Linked DNA regions of Paraflavitalea devenefica. The protein of the gene in region 2 binds, or shares a complex with, the protein of the main gene of each other region. Links are inferred from orthologs where the notes say so. Each region holds a gene or a part of one and is shown on either strand. Other genes may lie near its edges. The genes, in order: HB364_RS03070 and smc.

Region 1 (14,170 bases), on a different replicon or contig from region 2:
TAAAACAAACACACGTATGAAAATCAAAGCTCTACTCTTATGCCTTACTGTTATTACTTCCGCCACCTGCCTGCAGGCACAAATCCAAAAAGGAGATCTATTATTGGGTGCTACCCTCGGATTCAATTCCAACAATAACAACGGCGGCAATTATTCCAGCTCCAATACCAATCTTTCTCCACGCGTAGCACTGGCCATAGGTGAAAATTCGGTATTGGGACTGCGGACGAATTTTGGCTATTACACTTCGAAATCCGAGCTATCTGATCAGAAGAGCAGGGGCACTACTGTAGGCGCCTCCGCATTCTGGAGACGGTATATGCCCATCAAAAAACAACTGGGCTGGTACCTGGAAGCCAACGGAGGCGTAAACTTCTACAGGGCTGTTTCTTACTATTCAAACACCAAAAGCAAGACCACTACCACGCAGTACGGAGCCAATGTAATACCGGGCATCTATTACCAGGCTTTGCCCAGGTTATTGGTCAATGTCGACTTCGGCGGGTTGAATTACACTCATGGGAGAAGTAAAATGGATGGAGCTCCTGTTGGCAAGGCCTCCAGTATAAATTTCAATCTGCTTAGCAATTTCACGTTTGGTGTTGATTTTATACTGGGCAAGAAATAAAAGATATGCCTTTCTACTAATGTGCTTACCGCTGTTACCGTATCAGCATAAACGTACCTTTCTGATCATGGATCCGCCCGGTGAAGTCTTTACCGCGCACCACCCATACATAAGTACCGGTGGGCTGGGGCTGGCCCTTAATAGTGCCGTCCCATCCCTCTTTGGGATTGGTGGAGTGATACACCAGTTGTCCGTAGCGGTTAAAAATGCGGAAGAAATAAATGTCTGTCATACCTACGGCCGTCATGCGGAAGCGGTCGTTCCGCCTGTCGCCATTGGGTGAAAATACATTGGGTATGTAAATAGCCGGCCCTTTGAATACTTTAATGTGGATGGTATCCGTGGAAGCGCATCCCATGGGCGTGTAGGCGGTGAGCACATAAGCAGTACTCTTTTTGATCAATGCAATGGGGTTGGCAATGGAGGGGTTACTTAACCCATCTGCCGGCGACCAGGTATACAGTAATCCGCCCGAACCCTGTAAGGGCAGCGGATGATTGTCGGTTACCACGGTATCATTACCGGCAAATGCATTGGTGGCATAGATATTAATCAACCTGCTGATGGTATCGGAGTAACAGCCATTATCGCCCAGGGCATATAATTTTACAGTATAGGCGCCTCCCTTGCTGTAAGTATGTTGCAGGCTGGTGGAACTGCCCCTGGCGCCATCGCCCAGGTCCCAATACCATCGCTGTATAGAAATGGCCGGATCAAGGTTATTGGCCGTAAAGGTAACCGGCACCCGGAAGCAGGTATCAGAGAAATCCATGTCTACCACCGGCGAAGGCGACATGATAACGGATTGGGTTACCGGATCAGATACACATCCTTCTTTTGTTTTCACCTGCAAACTGATCGTATGCGGACCCAATGGAAATGCCTGTTGAAAAGCAGGGCTGGTATTTGTAATGACCGACTGGCCATTGTTGATATTCCATTCCCAGCTATTGATGCTGCCGTATTGCACACCGGAAGTATCTGTAAAAATCACGGTGTTGCCATCACAGAATGAACCAGGCGGAAAGCCGAACCTGGCTACCGGTTTTGAGCCAACGATGATATTGGTTTTAAAGGTATCGGACAAGCAGCCATTATTGCCCAATATGTTCAGCTTTACCTGGTAGTTGCCAGGCGCAGGATATACATGCGGATCAGGCGTCTTGACTGAATCAATGGTGCCATCGCCAAAATCCCAATACCATTTTACGATGGTGCCAAAGGATGCTGAATTATCATTGAACTGGATGGGAGTGGGGAAGCAGGTAAGTTGATCCGGCGCCATGGCGAAGCCGGGATTCAGGGAGGTGCAAAACCGCTGGCGGTTATAGGAGCCGCCGGTACCGGCTGTAAATCCCCAGAATACCAGGGGATCATTGTTAAATACCTGGGATACCAGGTCAATGGTAGCCTGAACCCGTTCTACTCCATCTACCTGGGCCGACAATGTTTTGGTGGTTGCATTCCAGATGACGCGGAAAGTATGCCATTGGCCATCTTCAATGTTGTTATTACCCGACAGCACAGATACCGGCCCTGCCAGGTTATTGGAAGTGGTGTGATTGATGTCTCCATCACGGTTGATGGAAATATGGTCATACGCGGGATCACTCTGGTTACCGTTCTGCCAGGTATCAATCGGAATGCCGATAGAAGGTGTTACCCCTCCAAACCCCATTCCTTCGCCGGTGGAACCAATGCTGACACTGATGTTTTGTAATACAAAGACGATCCCGTCGGCCCCATCGGCGTCGCGGGAGCCCAGGTTGATGTTGAATTTGTAATCGAAAGACTGGTTGAGGTCTATTTTGTTCTTGTTCCAGACGGAACCGGATTGGGTATTTTGTTCGTTGGTAAGTGTGTAGCAGTTACAGTTTTCACTATAGGCAGCGCCATTGGTATGGTAGGGATTAGCGGACTGCGCCATCAGCGCATTACTGAAGGATAGCCATAGCAGCAGGTATAGCAGGCAAGATCTCATGAAAGCAGCAGTTCCGCTGAATAGATTAGTGTTAAATGATATTTATAGCCCTGGTATAAAGAAAACACGGCCGGACCAGTAACGATCAGACCGTGTTTTATACATCATCGGCCACCTGCAAGCAGCCTACGACAGTTAAACTGAAAAGTTCAGAGAACGAACAACTTAAATGTATCCGCCAATAACTATTCCCAGCCTTGTTTTGCCACACCGGCTTTAATGGCAGCCAGCGCTTTCTCTTCACCCAGCAGGGTCGTTAATTTATTACCCTTGCCATCGTGCCCCTGTGCCATATAAGCCCCTTTAGCGGTTTTAGTAATCACTGCATCCTGAATAGGTACTCCTTTCTCCTTTGTCTTTACATTGTATGCAGTAAGTTGTACATCTGCCATAATAAATACTTTAAATGGTTAGTAAAATAAGTCTTATCCTTCAAAAATGCGACCGGATTGGGTTTAAAGGATCAATAAATATACAGCTTTTTGTAACACAGGCTTATGCGTGCTGATTTTCAATCATTTGATATTAACAAAACCTTGTCCGGCCCTTCCCGGCTAAATGTATTATTTTAATGCGCTTATTATCAAATACCCCACCACCAACATGAAAAACATTGTCCTTTTTTTCCTGGCCGCCACAGGTGTCTTATCACTGCAGGCGCAGCCCCAAAAATCCCTCAATGCTTTCAGCAAGATCAGCCTGGCTGAAAAACCGTTTACCCTAACCGGCACTTTTGTGGGTTATAACCCGGCTGTTGATTCTTTCCGGTTCTGTGAAGTGATCTATAATCACCTGTACAAGGATGACCAACAAACCCATGTGGGTGAGATTGATAAAGATGGACGGTTCAGCATTACTTTCCCTTTGAACCGCCCGCAGGAGATCATGTTTAGCTTTATGGAAACAATGAGCTCGTTTTATGCCATACCCGGCTCTTCGCTGGATATACAATTAGACCTGGCGGCCATTAAAGCGATCAGTAAGCTTCCTTTCCCGGAACAGATTAAACTAAGAAATCCCCTGACCTTTACCGGCACCTATGCGCAGCTCAATAAAGAATTGAATGCCTTCAGGCCACTGCAGTTCGCCACCATATCTTACGTGGAACATTATCCCCTGATAGATTCACTGGACCAGACGGCTTATAAAGCCTATCGCCTGGGCGTGATGCAGCGCCAGTTGGATACACTGGCCGCTTTCAATCAACGAAACAATACCAGTTCGGAATTCAGACAGTATATGATCCAACATCTCCGCTACCATGCAGCCGAAGACCTGCTGCGTTACCGGTGGATGCATGGCCGAAAAACAAAACAGCCGAAGGTTCAGCTTACACCGGAATACCTGGATTTCCTGGATAATATGACGGTGAATAATGAAGAAGCAGTGATCACCGAGAATTACGGCAAATTTTTAAACGAGTACAATAACTTTTACAACGCGCAAAAGTCTTCGCAGACTACGTTCAGTTTGGAATTGTTTGTTGCCTATCTGAAGCAGGCAGGAAAACCGGTTACTGCCAAAGAAGAACAATTATTTAAGAAGCCCGCCGCCGGACAGGACCAAATTCAACTGATTGAATCATTTCTTGAAAAATACCAGGCAGAACAGCAAGAATTTTCAGCAACGCTTCTTTTTAACCAGCAAATAGACTCCCTGGCATCGCATATTCCACCGGGTATTGGCAGGGATATTATTTATGCCCAGGTGATAAATGAGTATTTAAACACTTCCCGCATTCCTCTTACCAATACCGCCATGGATAAATTATCTGGCAACATAACCAATGCCAACCTGCGGTTGCAGGTAATCCGGGATAATGAGCGCTTGCGCAATGTGCTGGCCGGTAAGATGACAGACGCCACCCATGTACGTACTGCCCTGCAGGTGAGCAGTGACAAGTTTTTTGATGAACTGGTAAAGCCTTACAAGGGCAAAGTAGTGTATATTGATTTCTGGGCGCCCTGGTGCGGCCCCTGTATGAGTGAAATGCCCGAATCAAAAGTACTGCAACGGGAGTTGGCCGGCAAGGACGTGGTGTTCCTGTATATTGGCCTTAGCTGCACGAAACAATCCTGGGAGAATACGATCAAGGACAAGGGGATAGAAGGCGAGCATTATTTTGCCAACGACAACGACGGTAAACTATTATCTGATAAGTTCAATGTTTCCGGTATACCCCATTATGTACTGGTAGATAAGAACGGGAAAGTAGCCGATGATAAGGCCATGCGGCCCAGCGATAAAACAAGGCTGCTGAAGAAGATCAATAGTCTGCTGAAGTAACAGCTTATATAAAAAGGGTGGGCCATCTTTGGAAGGTGACCCACCCTTTTCAATTATTTATTGATTACCGCAATGAGCTCGCATCTACTCTTGAAGGAGTATCTCTCCCTGCTATGATTGAAGTAGAACTGAGTGCAATGGCCTTGATGATCTCTGTCATGTTCTTCATATCCAGTGTTTCAAATTCATCATCGAGGGTATGATAGAATTTTTCACTGTCCATTTTGGAGGTGGAGATGGTATGTGCAGGCACACCGAGCCTCGCCAGGGTAGCATTGTCTGACCGGTAGAACAGTTGTTGCTGCGGGTAGGGATCGGGATAGAATTTAAAGTTGGTGCCTTCCAGGTTCTTCTCCAGGATCTTTCCCATATCCGTTTTCTCGTACCCGGTGATAAAGGCTGAATTATTACCCCATTTGCTATCGGTGCCGATCATTTCAATGTTGAACATGGCCATGACTTTGGCAGGATCAAACTGGCGGGAGAAGTATTGTGAGCCAAAACCACCGGACTCTTCTGCGGTGAAGGCGGCAAATACGATGGTGCGCTCATTGTTCTTTTGCTGAGCAAAGTAATGCGCCAGCATGATAACGGCCGTAGTGCCGGCGGCATCATCATTGGCCCCGTTATAGATAGAATCACCTGCTGCATTGGGCTTGCCGATACCAAGGTGATCATAATGGCCCGAGAAGATGACGTATTCTTTCTTTTTGCTTTTACCCGGCAGGATGCCTACCACGTTTTTCAGCGGCATAACAGTTACCTCCTGTGTAAATGCCACACTGTAGGTAGCGGGATCTTCCATCGTGAGCAATGCGATGATATTGGACTCTGGCGGGAAAGCAGTGGAACGGCGTTTCAGGTTGTTGAACTGGCCCCTGGCATTGGTATCTACCACCAGCAGGTAATTGCCCTTTGTTTTGGTCAAACGCCCATACACCGCATACAGGCTATCTTTAGACACCTGCATTTTTTTATACTTCGATTGTTGGGTAATTGTCAGGTTGGGTTTTGCTGTAACACCTACAATATCTTTTTCTTCTATCGCTTTTCCATTCACCATACCACTTGCTGCCACAAACTTTGTACGGAGCATGGTAAACGCCTGCAGAAAGGATTTACCTTTTGCAGGCTTCAGACCCGCTTGCTTAAATTCCGCAGCAATGAAAGCGGCGGCCTTATCAATGCCGGGCGTAAAGGGCTTACGTCCCTGCATGTCATCGGCCGAGAGTATACGTTCTACACGCGCTACTTCGGTTTCATTAATGACCTGGTCAATGGATTGGGAAAAGCTGAGGTGACCCATAACAAGGAGGGCACCCGCCAGTGTTATTTGCTTAATCATGCGGTAAATATAGAGGTTAAGGTTTAATACGCAGAGTCCCCTGCGGGAGACTCTGCTGAGAACAGAGTGTTATTTGCTTAATCATGCAGTAAATATAGGAGTTAAGGTGTATGCGGCCAGTATTTATAAGCTCATCATTTCCTTGAACTTCACGGTCTGCCTGCGGCTCACTTCTATCTTCTCCCCGCCTTTCAGTTCCAGCAGCAGGCCGCCATTGAAGTAGGGTTCAATTTTATCAATCAGCCGGAGGTTGACAATGTGCTTACGGTTGGCACGGAAGAAGGTTTTCTCATCCAACCTTTCTTCCAGTGCATTGAGCGATTTCAGGATCAATGGCTTATTGGGACCAAAGTATACTTTGGCATAGTTGCCTACGCTTTCAAACAAACGAATATCGGACAGCTTCACAAACCAGCAGCGCTCGCCATCCTTTACAAATACCTGGTCATTCTCGCTTAGGATGGAACGGTTTACATTCAGCGGTATGGGACTGCTGGTATCTCCGCGCTCATCCTGCATGTGCAGTTTCTGGATAGCATCTGCCAGGCGTTTGGGCTCCACCGGTTTGAGCAGGTAATCCAGCGCATTGACCTCAAAAGCTTTCAGGGCATATTCATCATACGCCGTGGTGAAGATCACATTCGGCGTTCTGTCCAGCTCCGACAGCATATCAAAACCGGTCTTACCGGGCATCTGTATATCCAGGAAAACGAGGTCGGGATTAATGTGCTCTATCTTCTCAATGCCTTCTCCGGCATTGGCTGCTTCTGCCACCACTTCAATTTCCGGAAATTCCATCAGCAGCTTTTTCAGTTCATTCCTTGCCAGCCGCTCGTCATCGATAATAATCGCTTTGATCATAGATCCTTATTTTATTTCAACAGGGATTAGAATTCTCGCTTCTACCAGTCCGTCTACCTGCTTAATTTCAAAGTTAGCTTTTTCACCAAATAATAGCTGTAACCTGTTTTTGGTACTGGACAACCCAAACCCATCTCCGTTAATATGGCCATTGAGGGAGCCTGAATTCAATACGATCAGCTCATGGAAGTCATTTTTAAAGTCGGAGATCACTTTCACAATACCGCCGCTGATCTGCTTGCCGATGCCATGTTTGATGGCATTTTCTACCAGCGTCTGCAACATCATGGGCGGCACGGGTTGGTCGAGCGTATCTTCATCAATCTGGTATTCTATGCGGAGGCGGTCTTCAAAACGTATATACTCCAGCGCCAGGTAGTCTTTTACAATATTCAGCTCTTTCTCAAAAGGAACGGTTTCCAGTTTTTCGGCCTGCATGCTGCTGCGCAGGATATTGCTCAGCTCTGTAATCGCATTCCGGGCGCGGTTGGGATTTTCATCAATCAATGCCCGTATGCTGTTGAGGGCATTAAAGATGAAGTGGGGATTGATATGCGACTTGATGGTCTTGAGCTCCAGCTCTTTGACCAGGGATTCCAGTTTTAAAGTATCTACCTGCTGGCGACGGCTTTTTTCAATGTAGTGATAGAAGTAATACAGCAGCGTCCAGGGGATCATGAAGATACCAATGTTGAGTACATTGGCAAACAGGCGGGTGGAGAAGTCCAGCTTACTCTTGTTCTCAAATTTAAACACTTCATAGGCGCCCAACACGAGTAAACCATACAGGATACTGGTGATGACCACCGCAGCGGCCAGCCGGGTAACCATTTTTTCAATGGGCAATAAGAGCCAATTGGTGCGTTTGAGAAACTCCCGCAGGATATGGGTACTCACAATGCCCGATACGATGTAGATCAGTATCCGGTAGAGATAAGCATTGGATATTTCCTCTTTGAACGTAAAAGCATAGAACAACATGGAAAGACCTACCAGGCCCCAGCCACCTATCTGGCAAAGCCAGTAATATGAATTTCTTTTCGCCATCTCAGAATTTGGGTCTAAGCAAAACTATACATTTGGATAGCCCTCCTGCCGTATTTTGGATATATGGCTTAAATAGCCGGGCTATCGGCAGGCTCAAGCTACCTTTTTTGGCGCTCAATGTACGCCATTCTATTAAAAATCAATCCAATATATCCAACCGGGGCACCCTTTTAGTCCAGGCTCCCGATAAAAGGCTGTACAGGAATTCCTAAGCAAATCCCAAAAAGCCGGAATCCCTGAAATTCAACCTATAAAATAGTATTTTTGAGCCATAAATTTTTCCCTGATGGAAATTGCTCCCGGTCCCTTACTCAAAACCATTCAGTCTCCTGCTGCTATCAAACAACTAAGCAGGGAACAGCTTCATCAGTTGTGCGATGAATTACGTCAATATATCATTGATGTAGTGAGTGTTCACGGTGGTCACTTTGGCGCCAGCCTGGGCGTGGTAGAACTTTCTGTAGCCCTTCATTATATTTATAATACTCCTTACGATCAACTGGTTTGGGATGTAGGTCACCAGGCTTATGGACATAAGATACTGACCGGCCGCCGGGATAATTTCAGCACCAACCGGAAATACAATGGCCTGAGCGGTTTCCCAAAACGCAGTGAAAGCGAATACGATACTTTTGGCGTGGGGCATTCTTCCACCTCCATTTCCGCTGCACTGGGTATGGCGATGGCCGCCAAACACAAGGGGGAAAACCGTAAGTCGGTAGCTGTTATTGGTGATGGCGCCATGACTGCCGGACTGGCTTTTGAAGGCATGAACCATGCCGGGGTGACCGATGCGGATATGTTGATCATCCTGAATGATAACAATATGAGCATTGACCCCAATGTGGGCGCCCTGAAGGAATACCTCACCGATATTTCTACTTCCCATACTTATAACCGCTTAAAGGATGATATCTGGAAAGCGCTGGGTAAGCTGCCGGTAGGTAAGAATTTTACCCGCGATATGGCGAGTAAACTGGAACACAGCGTTAAAGGATTTGTGAATAAAAGCAGTAATCTGTTTGAGGCGCTGAAGCTCCGTTATTTCGGCCCTATTGACGGGCACAATATCACCAAGCTGGTAGATACCCTGCAGGACCTGAAAAAGATACCCGGCCCCAAGCTGCTACATATTATTACGGTGAAAGGCAAGGGGTATTCATTGGCCGAGAAAGACCAAACCAAGTGGCACGCACCCGGCCTGTTTGATAAGATCACCGGGGAGATCTATAAGAAGACGTTTGAAACGAAACAGCCTCCCAAATACCAGGATGTATTTGGCCATACGATTATAGAACTGGCGGAAAAGAATAAAAATGTATTTGGCATTACGCCGGCCATGCCTTCCGGCTCTTCCCTGAAGTTCATGATGGAGCAAATGCCCGACCGCGCTATTGACGTAGGTATTTGTGAGCAGCATGCGGTAACGCTCAGCGCCGGTATGGCCACCCAGGGACTGAAGGTATTCTGTAATATTTACTCTTCTTTCATGCAGCGCGCCTATGACCAGGTGGTACATGATGTAGCCATACAAAAGCTGCCGGTGATCTTCTGCCTGGACCGTGCAGGACTGGTGGGGGAGGACGGACCTACGCACCACGGCGCTTATGATATTCCTTATTTCCGTTGTATCCCACACATGGTGATCAGCGCGCCGATGAATGAAAGCGAGCTGCGCAACCTGATGTATACGGCCCAACTGGACAGTAATGAAACACATCCTTTCGTGATCCGCTATCCGCGTGGCGAAGGGGTGATGCCCGAATGGAGAACGCCCTTTGAGGAGATTCCCATCGGCAAAGGCCGCAAGTTGAAAGATGGCGATGATGTAGCCATTCTTTCCCTGGGCCATCCTGGTAATTTTGTGACCACTGCCATCCGCGAACTGAAGACAGCAGGACTGAACCCGGCGCATTATGACATGCGTTTTGCGAAGCCGCTGGATGAAGCCCTGCTGCATGAAGTGTTCAGCAAATTTGACAAGGTGGTTACTGTTGAGGATGGTACTATTGTTGGTGGATTTGGCAGTGCGGTACTGGAATTCATGGCGCAGCACAATTACCATGCAACGGTGAAGATGCTGGGTATCCCCGACCGCCTGGTAGAGCATGGAACACCCAAAGAACTGCACCGCGAATGTGGCTATGATGCCGCCGGCATTGCACAAACCGTACGGGAGCTGATGAAAGACAAAGTAACCGTAGGGTCACTGTTACAGTAATAGCTGTGAGCGACGAGCAAACCTTCAGGAATCTTTAACAGCATTTTGCCACTATTCGTTTATGGAGTAGCGTTCTTATGGCATCTGATCTGCCATAACCCCCTTCTGCCATGAAACGTTTTTTGCTGCTGACTCTTGCCACCGTGGTATTGTTCATACTGGGCAGTGCTGCCTGGTATTATTCTAAAATGAAACCCGGCCGTACACCGGTGAAGCATAATGTAGCAGCCAACCTGCACAAAAAGCTCCTGCTTAAACTGGAATCGCGGGCAGCCCGGGCGAGAGACTATGCCGCCCGGCATAAATACAATACCGAGTTGTGCTTCCTGGTAGACATGAGCATTGAGTCGGGTAAGAACAGGCTGTTTGTATATGACCTGAAAAAAGATTCTATTACAGAAGCCGGACTGGTAACGCATGGTCGCTGCAATGAAGACTGGCTCAACGGACGCCGCTATGGCAATGAAGTGGGCTGCGGCTGTACTTCACTGGGCAGGTACAAGATCGGCGCCGCTTATAAAGGCAGGTTTGGCCTGGCCTATAAATTACACGGGCAGGATTCCACCAACAGCAATGCTTTTAAAAGATATGTAGTACTGCATTCCCATGAATGTGTACCCGTGGCAGAAGTAGATCCCTACCCCATCTGCCAGAGCGATGGCTGCCCTACTGTATCACCTGCTTTCTTAAAAAAATTAGCCGCAACGATTGATGCATCGCCGCGGCCAATATTGTTATGGATCTTTAACTAATAATCCAACACACCCATCTTTCCTATCTCATACTTCCTGATCGCTTCCTGGATCTCTTCAAAACTATTCATTACAAAAGGTCCATAACTGACTACTTTCTCTTTCAGCGGTTGTCCGCCGAATACGATCAGATCGGCATCACTAACAGCCGTAAATACCAACTGATCGCCATCAATATGAAAATCGGCCAATTGTCCAGCCTTCACTTCTTCTCCCAGCAATTTTATTTTTCCATCCAATACATATAAGGCCGAAGAGTACGAATTATCAACGGGCAGGGTAAACAAGGCGCCGGCTTTGAGCTTCACGTGGTGCAGGAACATCGGTGTATGGGTAGCAATGGGCGATGTTTGTCCCTTGTAACTACCGATCAAGGTTTTCACCCAGGCGCCTTCACCGGTTTGTTGGGGCAGGGTAGCCGAAGCATAATGCCGGAAAGAAGCATCCAGTGTTTTCTTATCGGCCGGCAGGTTGATCCATACCTGCAGTAACTGCACGGTACCACCCCGTTGCAGGAAAGCAGGTGTAGGGCCTTCTGAGTGTACGATACCATTGCCGGAAGTCATCCAGTTAACATCGCCACCGGTAGCCACCTGGTCGTGCCCTTTACTATCACGGTGAAAGAACTCACCATCCAGCAGGTAAGTCACCACTTCAAAGCCTGCATGGGGATGGGGCGGCAGTCTTACTTCCGAGCCGGCTTCGATCACATTAGGTTTCATATGGTGTATCAACAGGAACGGATCTACCTGTTTCAAGGTGCGGGCAGGCAATACATTCCTGATCCCGAACGGGCCTACCCTTTCATTGGTAGCATCTATAATCTGCGCTATTGTTCTGGTAGTCATACATACTCCTTTTTTGTTTAAATACAGTCAATAACAATAGGTTCGGCGTTTAAACACCAACTATTGTACCTATTCCGTATTGGCAGTAATAAGGGAGTATTTTACGCCGTTTCGTCAGTGGCGTCTTCACCGGTAGACGGTTCGTCAGCGGGGGGCTCCTGGCCAAACAATCCACCGATGGGTTGTTCATCGGAAGAGATGGCTGACGGGGGTTCCAGGCCCAGGGTCCTGGCGTCGAGGATGGGGTCTTCTTCGCGGTTCTCGTTGAATTCGAGAATAAAATTATTGCGGCCTTCCCCTACCATGAGGGTCATATATTTCATTTGTACCAGCTCCAGTATGGACAGGAAAAGGAAGATGGCATGAATACGGTCCTGGCAGATCTCAAACACCTTTTCAAAAGACACTACCTTTTCTTTCTTCACACTGCTCAGCATAAATTCCCGGCTATCGTCCATGGTATAGTTATACCGTACCACCGTATGCACGGGTTTTACATTACGCTGTTCCAGCCGCTTCATCACCTTCTCGAAGGTCTTCATCAGCTTGAAGAGCGTAATGGTTTGTATCTCAGTACCTTCACCGGTCTCTTCGCCAATGGTGGCCAGTTCCTTCTGAAGGTTACCACGCCTTACCATCAGCATGCGGATAGCTTCCATTTCGGCCATCTTCACCGCCGCTTCCTTATAGCGTTTGTACTCCAGGATCTTGTCAATCAGTTCCTGGCGGGGGTCTATTTCATTGCCCTGCTCATCCACTTCCTTGCGCGGCAACAGCATTTTGGCCTTGATGCGCATGAGGGTAGATACAAAGAGGATGAACTCACTGGACAACTCAATGTTCAATCCCTGCTCACCATGGATATAATCCATGAAATCCTTGATGATCTTGGTAATGGGTATATTGTAGATATCCAGTTCGTCCCGCTCAATAAAGAATAACAAGAGGTCGAAAGGGCCTTCAAACTGCGGTAACTTGATCTGGTAACTGGATTGATTCACACGAGCTTATTTAATAGATAAAAAGGGACCGGGAAGGTATTTGCCCTTCCCGTCTTCCCGCCTTTCGGGCAAAAAACCTTCCGGCAGAGCGGACAAATGTAAGGAAATCCCAGATCAGAATTTAGCAGAAATACCCACACCCAGCAATGACCTTATCTGGGTGGCAGCCGATGTTTTATCGGGGCCAAACTGGCGCACATCATCGTCGTATATAAGATCTAAGTTATAGGTAACATTCAGGAACTTATTTACTTTCATCACAATGGCATTGGTCCAGAAAACATCCACATTCTGGGGCTTGGCGCTGATCTTAGTTATTTGTAACTGATCGGGACCTGTGGGGGTAAACCGGTATGTTTTGAGGTAGTTGGAATACAGGTCAAGACGGCTCTTATAGATTACATTTTTAAGGATCTCTTTATTAAAGTTGACCGAGGCATAAGCGCCGGCCTCCATTTTTACTTCCCGGTCGGGATCAACGCCATAAAAGGTAGATAAAGGAGCTTCATAAGCGCCGCCATCGACGCCCGGATCACCGGCGGGATAAAAATAACTCTTAGGCTGATTGGTAACGATGACCAGGCGGGTAGAGATGGGAGAAACAAAAACGCTGAAATAGTCCACAGGGTGCCAGTCAATACCCGGCGCCACGACCAGATAAGCCGGGGCAAAAAAGCCTGATATCCGCCGTTGGTATCCTTTACCCCGGTAATTATAATCGAATCCGTCATAAAACTGGGTCCTGAAGTTAACCACTCCTGCTACGCTCAAGGTATTGGTCAGTTCATAGCCCGCTTTGCTGAACAGGTCAATCTTATCATCCGTTTTACGGTTGCCCTGTGAAGTGGTATTCACCATGGCATATCCCAGATCAAGGGTATTATCCCAAAAGAACCTGCCGGATTTTTTATTGGCATAGAGGCTTAAATAAGCGGCTACTGTGAAGGAGAACTTTTCAGCGCCGGCTGCCCAGTTGCGGCTGCCGCCCTGGCCTACATTGAGGGAAAAGACCCCTCCTTTCTTCCAGCCTGATTTATGGGATGTATCAGCCGCCAGCTTTTTCTCCGACTGGGCTTTCATATCTTTTACGCCTGCATCCTGGGCAAAGGCAATAACGTACGACACGCTGAATATCGTGAGCAAGAGCGATTTTCTCATATTATAAGATAGTTTGGTTTGGTATAAGGCTATTTTGAAGAT
Region 2 (18,039 bases):
TCATCCAGTACAGACAGATCGGGGTATACTTTGACATCACCTATATAAAATTTCCGGATATGGAAACTGTCCTTTACCGGCCTTTGTTTGATCACTACATTGATGGTAGGCTTTTCCCGCTTTTTACGCAGGGAATCTAATAGTTGTAATTGCTCAAAAGGGTCCAGCGTAGGATCAATGAGCGCAGCTACCACCGTATCACGCTCGGCATAGATATTTTCTTTGGTGAATTTGTAATAGCCACTGTCGCGGTACATGCCCAGCAACCTGTCCAGTTCCGCATTTACCTTCTGGTCGGAATAAGGCGCTCCTTTTTTCAGGAGTGATTCTTTCCGGGACTTCAGGGCCAGCGCCTGCAAGGCAGGTGTTTCCAGGGCATAGCCTATGGAATCCATGTGCAGGGCAATACCGGGCGTTACCGTGAAAGTGAGGTATACCCTTTTCTGTTCACCCTTACGCCTGTTGGGCACCGTATCAATAAAAAATGTATCCCGGATGGTGGGTTGAAAATAACCCAGTGAGTTAAGCAGGTTGGTCATGAATATTTTTGACCGGCCAATGTTCAGGGAATCAAATACAGGCGGCCTCTTTAGCTCACGATAAACGCCGGCATAGGAAACCAGCGGCGCCTTGAGGCTGTCATCTACCTGGGCCTGCAATTTGGTCTGCAATTCCTGCCGGTCATAATCGGGCGTTTTGCCTGCTATGTTAATGGTAGTCTTATACACAAAGGGTTTGGCGGAATTATACTTACGCGGCACGGTACAGGACGCGGCCAGTAGTAAACCCAGCAGGCCATATAAAGACCACCTGGAAAAAGTAAAAAAAGTAACTTGCTGGCCGGATGACATATAACTTTAAACGGGGTGCAAATGTTGGTTAAATCGCAGGTCAAATATATTCAAAGTTTAAGCCAGAAAAAATCAAGGGACGAAGAAGGGGTATTTATTGCTGAAGGCCCGAAGATTATTAACGAACTCTTAAGTACGCCCAACGTGGCTGTGCAGCAGTTGTATGCCGTGCAGGAATGGATGGCACAACATAGCGGAATAGCGGCTGGCGGGGCGATTGAAGTAAGTGAGCAGGAGCTGGAACGGCTTTCGCTGCAGCAAACGCCCAACCAGGTGATCGGTGTTTTTAAAAAGCCTGTATTTGCCAAAATCACCAGTTACCGGGAGCGGCTTTCCCTGATGCTGGATACCATCCAGGACCCAGGCAACCTGGGTACTATTATCCGTTGCGCCGACTGGTTTGGCATTGACACGGTTATTTGCAGCAGGGAATGTGCCGATGTTTTCAATCCCAAGGTGGTGCAAAGCACCATGGGCAGCATCAGCCGGGTGCAGGTGATGTATGAAGACCTGGTTGCTTTTATGCAGCAGCATGCGGATGTGCCTGCCTGGGCGGCTACCCTGCATGGCGCCAACCTGCATGAGCTGCCTCCGGTAGAGGGAGGCATATTGGTGATCGGTAATGAATCGAAGGGCATTCATGAAGAGTTGCTGCGGCTTTGCCGCCACCGTATTACGATTCCGCGTAAAGGACAGGCAGAATCTTTAAATGCAGCAGTGGCTACGGGCATCATACTTTCACATATCGTTAAATAGCTTCGAGCGACGAGCTGTGAGCTTCGAGCAAATACAGCGAAGCATAGGGCTCGTAGCTCGTGGCTCAAAGCTCGTAACTGTTTTCAGCTAAAGCGGATAGCCTTCACCGGCTGTATTTTTCTTACAATGATGGTGGGGATCAGCAGTACCAGGAAACAAATGAGGAAGGTGCCTATATCCACCAATACTACCTGCCACCATACTACATCGGCCACGGCTTTGGACATCCAGTAAGCGTCTTCCGGCAGGGGGATGAATCCATAGCGTTGCTGCAGCCAGCAGATGAGCAGGCCAATAACATTGCCCAGGAGCAGACCGGTAAAGGTAATAACAGCCCCATGGTACAGGAATATCCGCTGTACAATATTGTTCCGGGCGCCCAGCGCCTTTAGCACGCCTACCATGCGGGTGCGTTCCAATACCAGTATCAGCAGGCAGGTAATGAGGTTGAGTGTGGCAATGACGATCATGATGATCAGTACAATGACAATGGTCTTATTCTGCAGTCCCAGCCAGTCGAAGATATTCGGATAAATGTCCATGATAGTAGTACCCTGTAATCCAATGGGAAGTTTCGGCACAATGTCCTCACTTACCTTATCCATTTGATTAAAGTCATGCAGGAATATTTCATAGCCGCCCACCTGGGTGGAATCCCAGTTATTGAGACGTTGTATCAACTTCAGATCGCCGATGGCAATATGCTTATCATAGTCTTCAATACCTGTTTTGAAAATGCCGGCTACGGTCAGCTTACGGGGACGGAAAGAAGGGGAGCCGGGCTGAATAAAGTAGATGATGACCTGGTCATTTACTTTAAGTTTGAGCTGGGAGGCGGTATAGGCAGACAGGTTGATCTCATTGCTGTACCCGCTGTCGGTAAAATTTACCCAGCGTCCTTCTACCAGGAAGCTTTGCAGGTTATTGAAATCATACCCTTTTTCCACTCCTTTCAGTAATACGGCTTCTATGGTCTCGGATGTTTTAAGAATGGCATTTTTGGTGGCAAAGGCCTGCACTGTTTTGATGGCCGGATTGGTCTTTTTGAGGTTGAGTACCGAATCACTCATGGGGATGGGTACTTCTTCTGCAATAGATACTCGCACAGCATCAAAGCTTTGCACGCGGATATGGCCCCAGAAGCTGAATACCTTCTGGCTGATGGTTTTCTGGAATCCGCTGGCAAAGGCCAGGGTGAGGATCATGACAGCTACGCTGATAATAGTAGCGCCTATGGAAAGGCGTATCACAAAGCGGGAAAATGACCGTTGTTGATTAAAAGCGATGCGTCGGGCTATAAAAGCGGCGATATTCAATCGGCATGATTTTTCGGTCGTAAAAATAGCAGAAAGCAACCATACCATTCGAAAAAGCTGTCTTTTAGAGGATTTCTATAACTTCAGCGCATGGAAACGTCCAGGACGTTCCATCCGGCCCAAAAACAATAAAAACTAACGGATGAAATATATCTTATCCATTTTCCTGATCCAACTGTCTGTAGCCATGCAGGCGCAGATACCCGATGCTGTTTATTCGCCACGCATTAAAACAGTGCTGTTGCACCAGGCTGGTAACCAGTTGGGTGTTCCCATTATGAAACTGGGCGCTATGGGCGCGCTGGAACTGCATTTTGACGACCTGGACGCCAATGTTAAAAATTATTCCTATACTTTCCAGCTTTGCAATGCCGACTGGACGCCTGCCATCCTGAGCCAGTTTGATTTTATTAAAGGCTTTTCCCAGCAACGCCTTAACACGTACCGTATTTCTTCTATCGCTTTTACCCGTTATACCCATTACCAGGCTACTTTGCCCGACCAGAATTGCATGCCCAGCCGCTCGGGCAATTATATTTTAAAGGTTTTCCTGAATGGGGATACTTCCAAACTCATTTTCACGAAACGGATGATGGTGTGGAGTGAAGCCGCTGCGATTACCGCCCAGATACAGCAACCTTTTAATGGACAGATCTTCCGCACCCACCAGAAGATACAGTTCAAGATAGCGTTGAATGAACAATTGAATGTGGTGAACCAGTTCCAGCAGATCCATGTAGTGATCATGCAGAACAATCGCTGGGACAATGCCGTGACGAATATCCGTCCTTCTTTCTTTTCAAGGAATGTGCTGGAGTATAATACGGAGAATGATGCCGTATTCCCGGCAGGGAAGGAGTGGCGCTGGCTGGATATCCGCAGTTTCCGTTTTCAGAGCGACCGGGTAGAACGGGTGAAGTATGGCGCCACCAGTACAGAAGTGATCGTGAAACCGGATGCCAACAGGAGCCCCCAGCGGTTTAATTTTTTCCGGGATAATAATGGTATGTTCACGATAGAGACTACGGAAAGCGTGAATCCTTACTGGCAGGCTGATTATGCTACGGTGAATTTCACGTTTGTGCCGGGTAATAATTCTCCCTTCCCGGATAAGGATGTTTTTATTGTAGGACAGCTTACGAATTATAACCTGGACGACAGTGCCAAGATGGTATTCAATACAGAGCGGGGTGTGTATGAAAGATCGTTGTTCCTGAAGACGGGGTATTATGATTATTGTTATGCCACAGTTGACCGCAATGATAAAAAACGGCTCCCTTCTTTTGAGTTTACAGAAGGCAATTACTGGGAGTCGGAGAATAACTATACTATTTTGGTATACTATCGCCCCTTGGGCGGCCGTGCCGATGAGCTGGTAGGGGTGACAACGGTGAATTCACTGACGGGAAGGCGATGAGGAAATTATTTATTATTACTTATTGATTATTAGTTGTTGCATACCGGAGCTGCTGTGGCTGGAGCGAATTGATTGTTAGCGAATGTGAAATAATTAATAATCAATAATCAGTAATTAATTGTTTTGACGTATCTTTGCAGCCGGCAGGTCTTACACGACCAGCTCCTGCTGAACCCCCCCAGGGCCGGAAGGCAGCAAGGGTAGGCGGTTGTAGCGGTGCGATGTAAGTAATCTGCCTTTTTTTCTTTTCTTTTATCCAAGAGCATGGCCCATGGTAACCTGCACACATCTTTCCCTTCAAAGAGATCGCTTCCCATTCAGTGGCCATTACCGCTTACAACAAGTTAACATTTCAAAATCGTAATAGTATGAAGTTTTTTATTGATACAGCTAACCTGGCTCAGATTAAAGAGGCTCATGAATTAGGTATCCTGGATGGTGTTACTACCAATCCTTCCCTGATGGCCAAAGAAGGTATTAAAGGTGAAGATGCAGTGATGAAGCATTACCTCACTATTTGTGAAATGGTAGATGGTGATATCAGCGCTGAAGTGATCTCTACTGAATTCAAGGATATTGTGGAAGAAGGTAAAAGACTGGCTGCTATTCACCCGAATATCGTGGTGAAAGTGCCAATGATCAAGGATGGTATTAAAGCGATCAAGTATTTTGCTGACAATGGTATTAAGACCAACTGTACGCTGGTATTCTCTGCCGGTCAGGCTATCCTGGCCGCCAAAGCAGGCGCTACCTATCTCTCTCCCTTTATTGGCCGTGTGGACGACAGTAACTGGGATGGTGTACAACTGATTGAGCAGATCTCCCATATCTATAACCTCCAAGGGTACAAAACAGAGATACTGGCAGCTTCCATCCGCAGCCCGCTCCACATTGTAAAGTGTGCAGAGGCCGGTGCTGATGTGGTAACCAGCCCGCTGGAACCCATCTTAGGATTGCTGAAACACCCGCTTACTGATATCGGCCTGGCCAAGTTCCTGGAAGATGCCAAGAAAATGGCTGCTCCTGCACTGGCTGGTGTGAAATAAGCTTACATATAGTGAGTAAATGATATTATAGACGCCCCTTTTTTAGGGGCGTTTTTTATTGGATAAGTCATTTAATTTTAATAGTTTACAGTATACGAAACATCGTGGTAGCGGAAAAAACTATAGAGCTCTTATAGAGCTTTTATAGAGGAGCTATAGAGCTCCTATAGAGGCCTTCATCCGGGGATAATCCAGGGTATAGCCGGAGAATAACCAAGGGACAAGTACGGACGAGGTATAGAAAAGGGGTTGGTCTCCTTTATCCCGCAGTCTCTTTCTGTGCTGCTGGGTTTGTGAGATGGTGGAAACAAAAACTAAGAATTTCTCCTGTTCCGCTTGCTTTTCCGGGCCGGGGCATTACCTCCCTGCAGTATTTCATCCACCGTTCTCAGCCGTTCCGGTATATCCACCGTTTTCAGGTAGATGGTGACCTCCTTCCAGACCTGCGGATTGCTCTTCAGGGTGGCCTTTACGGTCACTTTTTCCCCCTTAAAGGCAGTATCGAGGATCAGGTTACAATTGTCGAATTTGCCGGCCGAAGCGGTAAAGTTTAACTCTTTGGCGGTGAGGGGCAGCCAACGGCCATTGGAGAGTTTCCCGTCTACATTAATGTAATTGTGCACCCCTTTCTTCAGGCTGTCGGTATAGAGGTGGAAGAAAATACTATCCACCTGCTGGGCCTGCGCGGTGCGGCCGGCGCCAACAATCAGTGTCAATAAAATGTAATAGATTATCTTCAAGTGTAAAGAATTGTCTGTTTATCCAAGATCGGAAATAGCCCTGAAAAGTTGTATTCCCGGGTTGTTAAATATAGCAAGAAACGGGTTGAGCAGGCCGGTAAATACAGGGAATTTGCATATACTAATTAATACGTTATGCTATCAGAAAAAATATTAAATTTTGAACCTGTGACTACGAATGCTTACCAATACGAGCAAATAGCACGGGCTATTGATTATCTGTATGTCAACTTCCGTGCTCAGCCCAGCCTGGAAGAGGTGGCGGCCCAGGTGAATATGAGCGCCTTTCACTTTCAGCGTGTGTTTACAGAATGGGCAGGCATCAGCCCCAAGCGTTTCCTGCAATTCCTCACTACCGATTACCTGAAACACCGGATTACCGGTTTTGACAACCTGCTGGATGCGGCCGATGCAGCCGGTTTGAGCAGCCAGTCGCGGGTATATGATCTCTTTGTGAACCTGGAAGCGGTAACACCACAGGAATACAAGGAGAAGGGTAGTGGCATCCGCATAGACTATGGCTTTCACAATACGCCTTTTGGCGAGTGTATTATAGGGGTAACCGGACGTGGTATTTGTCACCTCTCCTTCCTGCAGGAAGACAACCGGAGCACAGCGGTGGAAGAGCTGGAAAAGGCCTGGGAAAATGCTACGGTACGGGAGCACAGCCGGAATACAGAAGTGATGGCCAATGCCATTTTTAACCGCAAGCCGGGCAAGCAGGAAAAGCTGAGTGTACTGGTGAAAGGGACCAATTTCCAGGTGAAAGTTTGGAATGCCCTGCTGGAGGTGCCTTATGGCAATGTAACCACTTACCAGTCTATTGCCCGCCATATTGAGCTGCCCAATGCCCTGCAGGCGGTAGGATCGGCCGTAGGCGCCAATCCCATTGCTTACCTGATACCCTGCCACCGGATCATCCGCAAGAACCTGATCATTGGTGAATACCATTGGGGTACCGAACGTAAGAAAGCAATGCTGGGCTGGGAAATGGCGAAAACGGCTATTTAATCAAAATACGCAGCGGCATTCGGGTCTGCTGCTTTTTTATAGAGTAGTTCGATCTGTGAACGCAGGATGCGGTCTTCCGATAATTCCGGTAGCTGATCAACTGGAAAGAAAGCCACTTCAAGGATGTCGAATCCCTTCTGAAACTGTATGTCTCCTGTTATTGCACACAGTAGGGCAAATTTGTATACATAGAATGCCTGAGCCGGATGTGGATGGCATCTCTTATCAAATACCGCCAGCAGGCGGGTGGCTTTTACTGCTAGTCCTGTTTCTTCCCGGAACTCTTTTTGAATGACCTCGGAGGGGGATAAACCGATATCGGCCCAGCCGCCAGGCAGGGTCCATTTTCCATCGGCCATCTCTTTTACGAGTAATATTTCACCCGCTTTATTGAGCGCAAGTCCCCGTATATCTACTTTGGGGGTAGGATAGTCTGTATTGGGCGCATAAAAGCTTTTGATCACTTCTATGGGCTGGTTAATGAGCAGCCCCGCCATTTCATGGCTGATCTCCAGTAATTCGGTATACCGTTCCCGGTCATAATCGTTGGTATTGTACACAAGGCCGGTGTCTGCAATGGATTTTATCCGCTTGGCGAGGTTGAGCAGGGTACTGTTCACGTACTTTTTGCGGGTAAATGTATGTCAACTCCAGCTATAAGCCGCATCAAGTGGTATTCCCAATTTACCCAATTTTGTTATATAACAAGGAGTTATCGTGCTTTTATGGGTGCATTCCGGGTGAGATTTATGCACGGTGCAAGGCCATTTTATCCACAACTTGCCGGGGATATCCACATGGTGCAGTGTTTGTGTATATTTCCCTGTGTGTAACTGTGTGAGTAACTATTGTCCTATGTATTTTGTACCCCTATTCTTCTATATTTGCTGTCCTTAAAAATTAAGACACTGTGCGATTAAAGAGTTTAGAAATTAAAGGTTTCAAGAGTTTTGCCGACAAGACCGTACTGAATTTTGATGAGGGTATTACCGGCGTTATCGGGCCTAATGGCTGCGGTAAAAGTAATATCATCGATAGTATCCGGTGGGTAATTGGCGAACAGAAGATCAGTCACCTGCGTAGCGAAAACCTGGAGAGCCTGGTATTTAACGGCTCCAAAACACGTTCTGCAAGTGGCCTGGCCGAAGTAAGCCTCACTTTTGAAAACACCCGTAATCTGCTCCCGACAGAGTTTAATACCGTTACTGTTACCCGGAAATTCTATAAAAGCGGTGAAAGTGAATACCGCCTCAATGATGTGCAGTGCCGCCTGAAAGATATCCAGAACCTGTTTATGGATACCGGTGTGAGCACCGACAGTTATGCCATTATTGAGCTGGGCATGGTAGATGAGATTATTAAGGATAAGGAGAACAGCCGCCGCCGCATGCTGGAACAAGCTGCTGGTATTACAATATATAAGACACGTAAGAAGGAAGCCAAACAGAAGCTGGATGCTACCGAGCAGGACCTGGCGCGTATTGAAGACCTTTTGTTTGAGATCAACAACCAGTTGAAGAGCCTCGAAAACCAGGCGAAGAAGGCGGAGAAGTATTACGAGATCAAGAAAGATTACCGCGAGGTAAGCATCGAACTGGCCAAGGCTTCCCTGGAAGGATTTAACCTTACTTACCGCGATCTGAACAGCCAGGCAGAAACGGAAACCGATAAGAAGATCAGGCTGGAAGCGGAGATCGCCAATGAAGAAGCGGTGATCGAGCAGGAGAAGGTAGGGTTTATTGAGAAGGAGCGCGCCCTGCAAAGCATGCAGCACGAGTTTAACGACCTGTTACAGACTTTACGCACAAAAGAGAACGATAAGAACCTTGCTTCCCAGCGGTTGAATTTCCTGAAGGAAAAGGAAAACAACCTGCAGGAGTTCCTGAATAAAAGTGAAGGACAATTGAAGGGACTGGAAGAGAGCATTGAATTCACCCGTATACAGGTAGGAGAGGAAGAGGGCAAACTGGAAAGTCTTACCCAGCAATTAGATGATCTGAAGGAGGCGAGTGAAGAGAAGCGTAAAGTGTTTGATGAAAAACGCGTGCATGTGGATAGCCTGCGCAGTGAGAACCTGAATATGCAGCGCAACCAGTTTGAAGCAGAAAAGAAGGTGGCGATTGCTGATAACTCTATCCGTAACCTGGAGCAAAGCATTGCCCGGCTGGAAGAAGAGCAGGAGGTACGCAACAGCCAGTTGAAGCAACTGGAAGAAGAGCGGATCACGAAGGAAGAAGAACTGGAAAGCCGCCAGCGCGACCTGCAACAGTTGCAGGAACACCATGAACGCACCAAAGAGCAGATACTGCAAACGCAGGGTGAAATGGAGCAGTTGCGTCTGCAACTGGCAGACGAAAGCCGTAAGCTGGATGCCCGGAAGAATGAGCATGACCTGCTGAAAAGCCTGATCGACTCCATGGAAGGCTATCCCGAGAGTGTGAAGTTCCTGCACAAGAATCCCAACTGGAATCATACGGCGCCTATTTTATCCGATATTATTTATGTGAAAGAAGAGTTCCGCGCAGCCGTGGAAAATGTGTTGGAGCCTTACCTGAACTATTATGTGGTGAATGACCTGCAGGAAGGTTTGCAGGCGGTACACCTGCTGGATGAAAATAAAAAAGGTAAAGCCAATTTCTTCCTGCTGGATAAGCTGAACGGGAATGGGGAAGGTGTTGCCCACCAGCCGGAAGGCACGATCCCTGCGATGCAGGTGATTGAGGTGGACGCGCAATATCGTCAACTGGCAGAGCACCTGCTGGGGCAGGTATTTATTGCAGAGAATGAAGAAGCCCTCCAGAACAGCAATGGTTCTATTGTACTGGAAAAGCACGGTAAGTATGTAAAAGGAAAATACTCATTGACCGGTGGCAGCGTGGGCATGTTTGAAGGAAAGAAGATCGGCCGCGCCAAGAACCTGGAAAAGCTGCATGAGCAGATACAGGTGCAGGAGCGTATCGTGCATGAGTTGAAGGCAGCTATCCAGGAAAAGCACAATGAGGTGATCGGTTATAATGAGCAACTGAAGGAAACAGCGATCAAGCAAGCCCAGGAAGATATTAACCGCCTCACCAACCTGGTGTTCTCCCTGCAGAATAAGATCGAGAACCTGCATGGTATGAAGAGCACCTCCCAGAACAGGCTGGAAGAGTTGCAGATGAACCTGGAGAATACGACTTCTTCTATTTCCGGCACACGTGAAGAGTGGCAGCAACTGGTAAGCCTGCTGAATGAAGTGCGCGATAAACTGCAGGCGGCGGAAGGGGATTATAAATCGGCAGAAAGCCAGTACCACAGTGCTTTGGCTACATATAACGAGTTTAACCTGCAGGTAACACGTCAGCACAGCAAGATCAATGCGCTGACCCAGGAACTGGAGTTCAAACGCAATCAGCTCACCGGCCTGCGCACCCAGATAGATACCAATGCCTCCCAGTTGAAACAAACGGCGGAGAACATTACAGAGAGTGAAGAAACCCTGGCCAATGCCGATAACGGCCTGTTGGACCTGATGCGTAAGAAGGAAGAAGCGGAGAAGGTATTGAATGAAACAGACCAGGCTTATTATAACCTGCGCAATACACTGAGTGAAAAGGAAAGTGAGTTGCGGCATAAGACAAAAGAGCGGGAGATGCTGGAGCACCTGCTCACGGAGATCAAGGACAAGCTGAATGAGCTGAAGCTGCAACTGGCCGGTATGAAGGAAAGGCTGAATGTGGAGTTCCGCATTAACCTGGATGACATTATTGACCAGCCAAGGACAGGGGATACGCCGACAGAAGAGTTGCAGGAGAAATGTGACCGTATGAAGAAGCGCCTGGAGAACCTGGGCGAGGTAAACCCCACTGCTATTGAAGCTTTCCAGGAGATGAAGAAACGCTATGAGTTTATCCTGGAACAGAAGAATGACCTGGTGACCGCCAAGGACAGCCTGTTGCAGACGATCCAGGAAGTGGAAGCCACCGCCAATCAGCAGTTCCTGGATACTTTTAACCGGGTACGTGATAATTTCCAGAAGGTATTTAAGGCACTGTTCACCGAAGATGATACGGCCGATATGATCCTGGAGAATCCGGAGAACCTGGCCGAAACCAGCATTGATATTATTGCCAAGCCTAAAGGTAAACGTCCTTCTTCCATTACCCAGTTGAGCGGTGGAGAGAAGACGTTAACGGCTACTGCGTTGCTGTTTGCTATTTACCTCATCAAGCCTGCTCCGTTCTGTATCCTGGATGAGGTGGATGCGCCGCTGGATGATGCGAACGTAGGTAAGTTCACGAATATGATCCGCAAGTTCAGTGAAGAGAGCCAGTTCATTATTGTTACGCACAATAAGATGACGATGAGCTCAGTGGATGTTATATATGGGGTAACGATGCAGGAGCCCGGTGTAAGTAAGCTGGTGCCGGTGGATTTCAGAAGCCTGAATTAATGTGATAATTTGAAAATGGCTTTGTGAAACGGGGTTACCAATTTTAATTAACGAAGTAGAATCTGGTCAGAACAATAAATCAAAAAAATCCCGCTTTCGTGCGGGATTTTTCATTTATGGGTATTTTCAAATTATCACATTGGCATTAATGTCCATGACCGCCTTTCCCTTTTCCACCGCCAGCGCCGCCATGTGGATTTAAAGTGCCCAGGTCGCGGTCAAAAAGGTACATACCGCCTTTGTCTTCGCCAATGAGCTTTAATTTGTCAAGGATCTGGCGGGCGAGGCTTTCCTCTTCAATCTGCTCGGTTACGTACCATTGGAGGAAGTTATGGGTAGTATAGTCTTTCTCCTGTATGCAAAGCTCTACGAGGGCATTGATCTCATTGGATACTTTTACCTCGTGGGAGTGAACGATCTCGAAGATCTCCTGGATGTTCTTAAAGTCTTTCTGCGGTGCAGCAAAAGGAGGAACGATGGCATGGCCGCCACGGTCATTGATATAATGGAACAGCTTAAGCATGTGCAAACGCTCTTCATCGGAATGATGGTACAGGAACTGCGCCACGCCAGTGTAACCCTTTACTTCGGCCCAGGAGCCCATGGCAAGGTAATACATGGAAGAGAATCCTTCCAGATCAATCTGCCGGTTGAGGGCTGCGTCAATTTTGCTGGATATCATATATTGATAGTTTTTGTGATGAATATACGAATTTCTAATTTCGGCACATTGTTATCGCCTGCACAAAAATAACCGAATATGCGAACTATTATTCTCCTGCTGCTGTCAAATATATTTATGACGATTGCCTGGTATGGCCATTTGAGGCAACAGCATTTGCCTATGTGGAAGGCCATCCTGGTGAGTTGGGGCATTGCTTTTTTGGAGTATTGCCTGATGGTGCCTGCCAACCGCTGGGGTTTTTCCAACGGGTTTAACGGCTTTCAACTGAAGATGACGCAGGAAGTGATCACCCTGATCGTATTTACCGTTTTTGCAGTGATTTACCTGAAAGAGCCCTTTCACTGGCGTTACCTGGTGAGCTTCGCCTTTTTACTGGGAGCGGTGTATTTTATGTTTAAGAAATAGCTTCGAGCTGTGAGCGCCGAGCTACGAGCCCTGTTCTTCGCTGTTTTAGCTCGAAGCTCGTGGCTCATAGCTCATTGAATGAGCTTTGCTATTTTCCCATTACTGCCCGCCAAAAACACAGCATTGCCTTTCTTTGCTTTCCGGCATACATGAAAGCCTTCTGTCGAAATAGATTGCCAGTGATTACCGCCATCAACAGAAATATCTACACCCGGCACCCCGCAGGTGATCAGCTTTTGGGAACTGATGTATACCACACAGCTACGATACCCCTGTGGCCCTTTAACAGGCGCCTGCCAGGTTTTCATACCGTCTGTTGACAGCAGACAGTTTTTGGTCGTGTCTTTTTGGTTATCATAGTCTCCGGCTACAATGATGGCCTGGTTGCCATGGATGGCTATGGAATTGGGACCGGTCATTTCACGGCCTTGTGTAATGTCGAGGGATTGTGCACCACGGGGATCAAATAGCCGTGCATTTTTACCACCGGATACGATGGTGAAGAGCCCTTTTTTATGGTACCAGATATTGGAGCCGCTGGCGGCAAAGAAACCTTCGCCTTCCAGGGCAGGCAGTGCCGTTGTGGTCATTTTTTTCCAGGTGCTGCCGCCGTCATCGGTGGTAGCCAGAAATACTTTACCGTCTATAGGATCACCTACTACAATGCCTCTTTTATTGTCATAAAAATCCATGGCGTCGAGGAACATGCCTTTGGTGCTATCGGTAAAGACGGTTTTCCAGGTGCGCCCGCCATCGTTGGTTTTGAGGATATGGGCCGGTTCGGCAATGGCGATGATAACAGCCGTTTTATCATCAAAGGCCTCAATATCACGGAAATCCCTTTTTTCAAATCCGGGTACAGTGGTCCACTGCCAGGTCTTCCCGCCGTCAACAGACCGGCCTGTTTTGCCTTTACTGCCGCTGACCCATATTACCTGGTCATTGACAACACTAAGGCCGCGAAGGCTGGTTTCTGTGCCGCTGGTGAGCAGTTCGATCTGTTGTGCCTGTAAAGCTGTTGGGGAAAGGAAGCAGGTGGCCAGGAAAGCGATGGCGGAGAAAAAGGTTTTGATCTTCATAGCTGTTAAGATAAGCAAAAATCAAAAAGCCATCGTTCCGTTGAAGCGATGGCTTTTTGAATGTCTTAATCTTTCAGTCGAATCGATCGAAGGTAAACTCATTTCAAAGGCATTGGATTGGATACAGGTGCTCTCTGTTTTTGGTGGTTGGGTTTTTAGGATATCGACTGGGTTTTTAGGTCTACCGGATTAGGGGCTTTCTACTACGATATTGGATGTTGCTATATGGTCTTTCAGGATTTTTCAAAAGAAACCTCGATGCACTCCGGATCAAGGATAAAAGCTTTCGGTTTCTGTAAGGGATTTAGAACAGATCTTTCAGATGATATTGGATGCTGGATATTGGCGGTGGACTTTCTGTAGAGATATTGGATCAACTATTTCAAAGGTAGTATTAGAACTTTTATTGACATAGCGCAAATCTGCCCTGTTTTTTGGCTTCAGTTATTACCCATCATATCGTAAAAATTGCTATCTGGCTTAGCGGTATTACTTTTAATTCTATCGTGTTTTTGCGAAAAACATCCTGATTTGGGTAAAAACACTCGATTATTCCTGGTAATTATACTGCTTAACACGAGCCCTGCTGCAGGAAACCACCAGCCCCTTTTGGACAAGGGAGGCTTCGGGAAAGTCAGGCCAGGCATGCGTTTTTTAGTGGCGAAGGGCTTTTTTAAAACCCTTTTTTAGCGGATTGTAATTTGGGTAAAGTGAAGTTGTCCAGGGGACTTTTCTCAGCTACCAGCTTCTCTATTTCGCTGATCTTACGGGGAGCTGCCCAGGAGAGCAATTCATAATCCTTTTCCCGGATGAGCAGGTCATCTTCAATACGCACGGCAATGGTCCACCATTTCTTATCACAGGGACTGTTCTCCGGAATGTAAATGCCGGGCTCTATAGTGATGACCATGCCTTTCTTCAGCTTTGTAGAGGCATTCCTGTCATGCACATCCAACCCAATATGATGGCCGAGGCCATGGGGGTAGTATTTGTTGGCTTCTTCCTTTTTGCTGATGATGCCCAGTTTCAATAACCCATCGGCTATTACACCCCTGGATACTTTATCCAGTTCCTGCCAGGTAGTGCCTTCTTTACATAATTTGAAAGCGGCTTCCTGGGCTTCATATACCAGCTCGTAAATGGCTTTTTGTTCCGGGGTAAATTTCCCATTGGCAGGCACGGTCCGGGTTACATCGGCTGTATAGCCATGGTATTCGGCGCCTACATCCATGAGCACCATCCTGTTCTCAACATGCAGCTTTTCATTTTCCTGGTAGTGCAGTACGCAACCATTGTTGCCGGCGCCTACAATAGAAGGATAACCTACATGCTCGGCGCCATATTTTTTATGAACAAATTCATGCAGTCCCTGCGCTTCTCTTTCTGACATGTCGGGACGGACAGCTTTCATGACTTCGGCCTGTCCCTGGCAGGAGATCTCTACAGCTTTGCGCAGCAGTACAAGTTCTTCCGCTGTTTTAATTTCCCGCAACTGACCTGTATATTGGCGGAACAAAGCAGTGCTGAAGCGTTTGTCCTGTGCATAGTTGTCGGTGATCTGTGCCTTCTCTTTCAGTTGTTGGATCAGATCATACAGGTCGGCATTGTCATACAGGGAGTTGGCAATATCTGTTGGCAGGCGGTCAAGAATGATCTTTTCGAATTTGGAAAAGTCTATAGCGGTATTCTTAAAGTCTTCGCCATTGTATACATGGGTGAGGCCTAGTTTTTGTTTGGCGCCTTCCACGCCCAATCTTTTACCGGTCCATTGTTCTGCCTGTGCATTGCGTTTTTGTACAAACAATAACTCTTTATAGGTACTGCCATCGGCAGCGGTTTGTGGTTCTTTAAACAACAGGAAGAGTGAATGAGGTTCCTTATAACCGGTAAAGTAATACAGGTCGGGATTCTGGTGGTATACATAGTCCACGTCATTGGAAAAATTGCGGGTGGGGTAGGCCCATACAATGGCAACGGAATTGGCTGGCATTAGTTGCCGCAGGGAATCCCGGCGGCCTGCATGGAAGGCAGGGGTAAGGTAATCATCCGGCAGATCGGTTTCCTGGGCGAAGGCAGGGGTGGTGGCCAGCAGGGTGGCTACTATAACGAAATCGCGTAAACGCATAGTTGGGTTTTTAAGCATCATTGAATGAGATAAATTTAGGGGTTATTGTGTATAGGCGCCGGAGTGAATGAGGCGAGTGGAAGTGATAAGTGGCGAGTGGTAAGTGAGCGGGAATAGGGGTAAATGGGTAGGCGGCATGCTGTGAAAAGGGGAATTACCGCAGGGGTATTCAAAAGCCGCAATGACGAATCGTATTTTATGCAGGAGTGTGCAAGGTAGTAATACTGAAACTGGCAAAAGATGCAATATTTCGTTATTTTTTTGCGATTTTACAGGGTAATAGCCAGCTTAGTGAAAAGTCAAATATACCTGGTCGTATCTGTCTTAACGGTCGTAATGTCATTTGTACCCGCATTGATCGTCTTGCTTAAAAAACTTTGGCAGGCGACTCCTTTTCAATATTTCGCTGTTTACTGGATCATCAATGGACTGATGAATATTATGTTCCTGGTAGAGGGACTGAATAAAAGATTTATTGAAGTGGCCAGTGTGATCTATAATGCATTGGATATACCTATGATGGTGGGCATTATCTACCTCGCTGCTTTTTCTCCGGCGATCAAAAAGTTTATCCGTATTGGCATGGTGGTTTTTGTCCTGTTTGAAATTGTTTGCCTGGCAAGCAGCGGACTCCGGTATGATGCCTTGAAGTATGCGTTGGGATTGGGTTTGATCTTTATCCTGACGATTATTATCTGGCAGATATCCCTGTACCTGCAACAGGTGGTGTATGCTACACGGGAAAAAGCCCTGTTGCTCATCCATGGCGCCTTGTTGTTCCAGTACGGCACTTATATCGTGGTGTATATTTTTGATTATTTCCTGAGCGGGAGTAGTGTGGCAGACAATATTGACAAGTTCCTGATCTATTATATTTCTACCATTTTATCCATCGGTATTGGTTGCAGCGGATTGCTGCTGAAGGGGCTGCATAAGTTACCCGCTACAACGGCGCTCAGAAAGTCTTTTTGGGCTGAGTCCCGGGAAACGCCTGTATGATGGCCATCACGAAGAGGATATTTTTCAACAGGTTGAATACTGCATGCAGGGGCCAGTTCTGCTCCCATTGTTTTCCCACCGTAATAAAGAAGAAGAAACTTCCCGAAAGATACACGAGACAACCCAGCGTTATCCAGAAAGCCGGTTTTTTGTAAATGAATTCCATGGGATCGTCCATAAGCCATTCATGAAACAGGAGCAGGCTGTAACTGATGATGAGTATGACGGCTGTACCGGCATTGAAACGGCTGTAGTAAACAAGTCCGAATTTCTCCAGCTCAAGGGTTACTATGACGATGAAGATCACGGAACCTGCTATTACCCATTTCTTATAGTTTTTCCGTCGGAAGAACCGGTAAAAGAAAAGGGTGAAGAAGGTATATTCCGTGATGGTGAATATGAATGACAGGATCCTGGCTGCAGTAGGCGAGGCGTGGAGGATTTCCGATAAACGGTCGCCGGTAAAAACTGTCAAGGCATAGATGAACAGCAGCTTGCCTGTGAGACTCAGGCGGGATGGACGCAGAGCCAGCAAAGTGATAGGGATAGCCAATAACGAATATGACGCTATTATGCCTGCAAGGGGTGTTACAGTCATGCCTTAACCGAATTGTGCTAAAAATAACACTTATCTGTCAAAAAGGAACAGCGAAATGTGGAGAATAGAATAGTATTTAGTGGATCACAAGTCAATGATCGCGTATGCTTTCTCGCTGAGATAAGGACCACCAGGATGTTTGGCTGTATAATCGAGGTTGATCCAGTACTGACCATTTTGTTCGTGGTAGTAGATGTTATCTATCGACTTGTCGCCAAAAAGATAGATGATGGCCTGCTGCAGCCGGTCAAAAGCTTTTTTATCACCTGCATACATTTCCGGGTAGAGATGTCCTTCTGACAATACCATGCGGCAATGTGCGCCGATTGCCTTGAGGCAGGAAACCATGAGAATGGTATGATCATCGCAATCGCCTCCCATCCCGTTGAGGATGGTTTCACGGGCAGTGGCAAAGTATTCATCCCGCTCAGAATCGGATACGTATTTAAAGCTGGAGTTGATGTATTTGAAGAGGGAGAGATGCCTGACCACAGGACCATATTTGGTGTGGTATTCATCAAAGTAATCGAGGGAATGCTTTACGGCAAAGTTCCGCACAATAGAATCTCTGTAATCTAC

Evidence for each region.
Region 1: the proteins of smc (region 2) and HB364_RS03070 are in contact, whole or in part, in a crystal structure (PDB 3ZGX), measured with the Bacillus subtilis proteins. The link is inferred for Paraflavitalea devenefica from one-to-one orthologs.

Annotation. Positions count from the first base shown.
Region 1 is NZ_JAARML010000001.1:777,594-791,763, forward strand. Bases 11,021-13,826 are described here. They hold HB364_RS03070 (segregation and condensation protein A), read right to left. Parts: upstream 12,971-13,826; coding sequence 12,071-12,970; downstream 11,021-12,070. Other genes in these bases: HB364_RS03060 (murein L,D-transpeptidase catalytic domain-containing protein), read left to right, coding at 11,021-11,121; HB364_RS03065 (pirin family protein), read right to left, coding at 11,118-11,969; HB364_RS03075 (DUF3078 domain-containing protein), read right to left, coding at 13,085-13,826. In the rest of the region: HB364_RS03020 (hypothetical protein), read left to right, coding at 17-628; HB364_RS03025 (lectin-like domain-containing protein), read right to left, coding at 663-2,609; HB364_RS03030 (hypothetical protein), read right to left, coding at 2,795-3,001; HB364_RS03035 (TlpA family protein disulfide reductase), read left to right, coding at 3,213-4,895; HB364_RS03040 (M28 family peptidase), read right to left, coding at 4,960-6,240; HB364_RS03045 (LytR/AlgR family response regulator transcription factor), read right to left, coding at 6,364-7,101; HB364_RS03050 (sensor histidine kinase), read right to left, coding at 7,108-8,148; dxs (1-deoxy-D-xylulose-5-phosphate synthase), read left to right, coding at 8,435-10,369; more of HB364_RS03060, read left to right, coding at 10,480-11,020; more of HB364_RS03075, read right to left, coding at 13,827-14,128. UniProt on the Bacillus subtilis protein: Participates in chromosomal partition during cell division. May act via the formation of a condensin-like complex containing Smc and ScpB that pull DNA away from mid-cell into both cell halves.
Region 2 is NZ_JAARML010000002.1:484,533-502,571, forward strand. What follows is about bases 7,663-11,769. They hold smc (chromosome segregation protein SMC), read left to right. Parts: upstream 7,663-8,047; coding sequence 8,048-11,569; downstream 11,570-11,769. Other genes in these bases: HB364_RS11655 (NUDIX hydrolase), read right to left, coding at 7,663-7,757; HB364_RS11665 (ferritin), read right to left, coding at 11,715-11,769. Outside these bases: HB364_RS11615 (BamA/TamA family outer membrane protein), read right to left, coding at 1-851; HB364_RS11620 (TrmH family RNA methyltransferase), read left to right, coding at 873-1,607; HB364_RS11625 (ABC transporter permease), read right to left, coding at 1,691-2,923; HB364_RS11630 (type IX secretion system plug protein), read left to right, coding at 3,066-4,340; fsa (fructose-6-phosphate aldolase), read left to right, coding at 4,709-5,386; HB364_RS11645 (hypothetical protein), read right to left, coding at 5,701-6,126; HB364_RS11650 (bifunctional helix-turn-helix domain-containing protein/methylated-DNA--[protein]-cysteine S-methyltransferase), read left to right, coding at 6,295-7,137; more of HB364_RS11655, read right to left, coding at 7,134-7,662; more of HB364_RS11665, read right to left, coding at 11,770-12,251; HB364_RS11670 (DMT family protein), read left to right, coding at 12,330-12,659; HB364_RS11675 (WD40/YVTN/BNR-like repeat-containing protein), read right to left, coding at 12,731-13,738; HB364_RS11680 (aminopeptidase P family protein), read right to left, coding at 14,412-15,863; HB364_RS11685 (hypothetical protein), read left to right, coding at 16,200-16,862; HB364_RS11690 (hypothetical protein), read right to left, coding at 16,819-17,460; HB364_RS11695 (transglutaminase-like domain-containing protein), read right to left, coding at 17,545-18,039. UniProt on the Bacillus subtilis protein: Required for chromosome condensation and partitioning.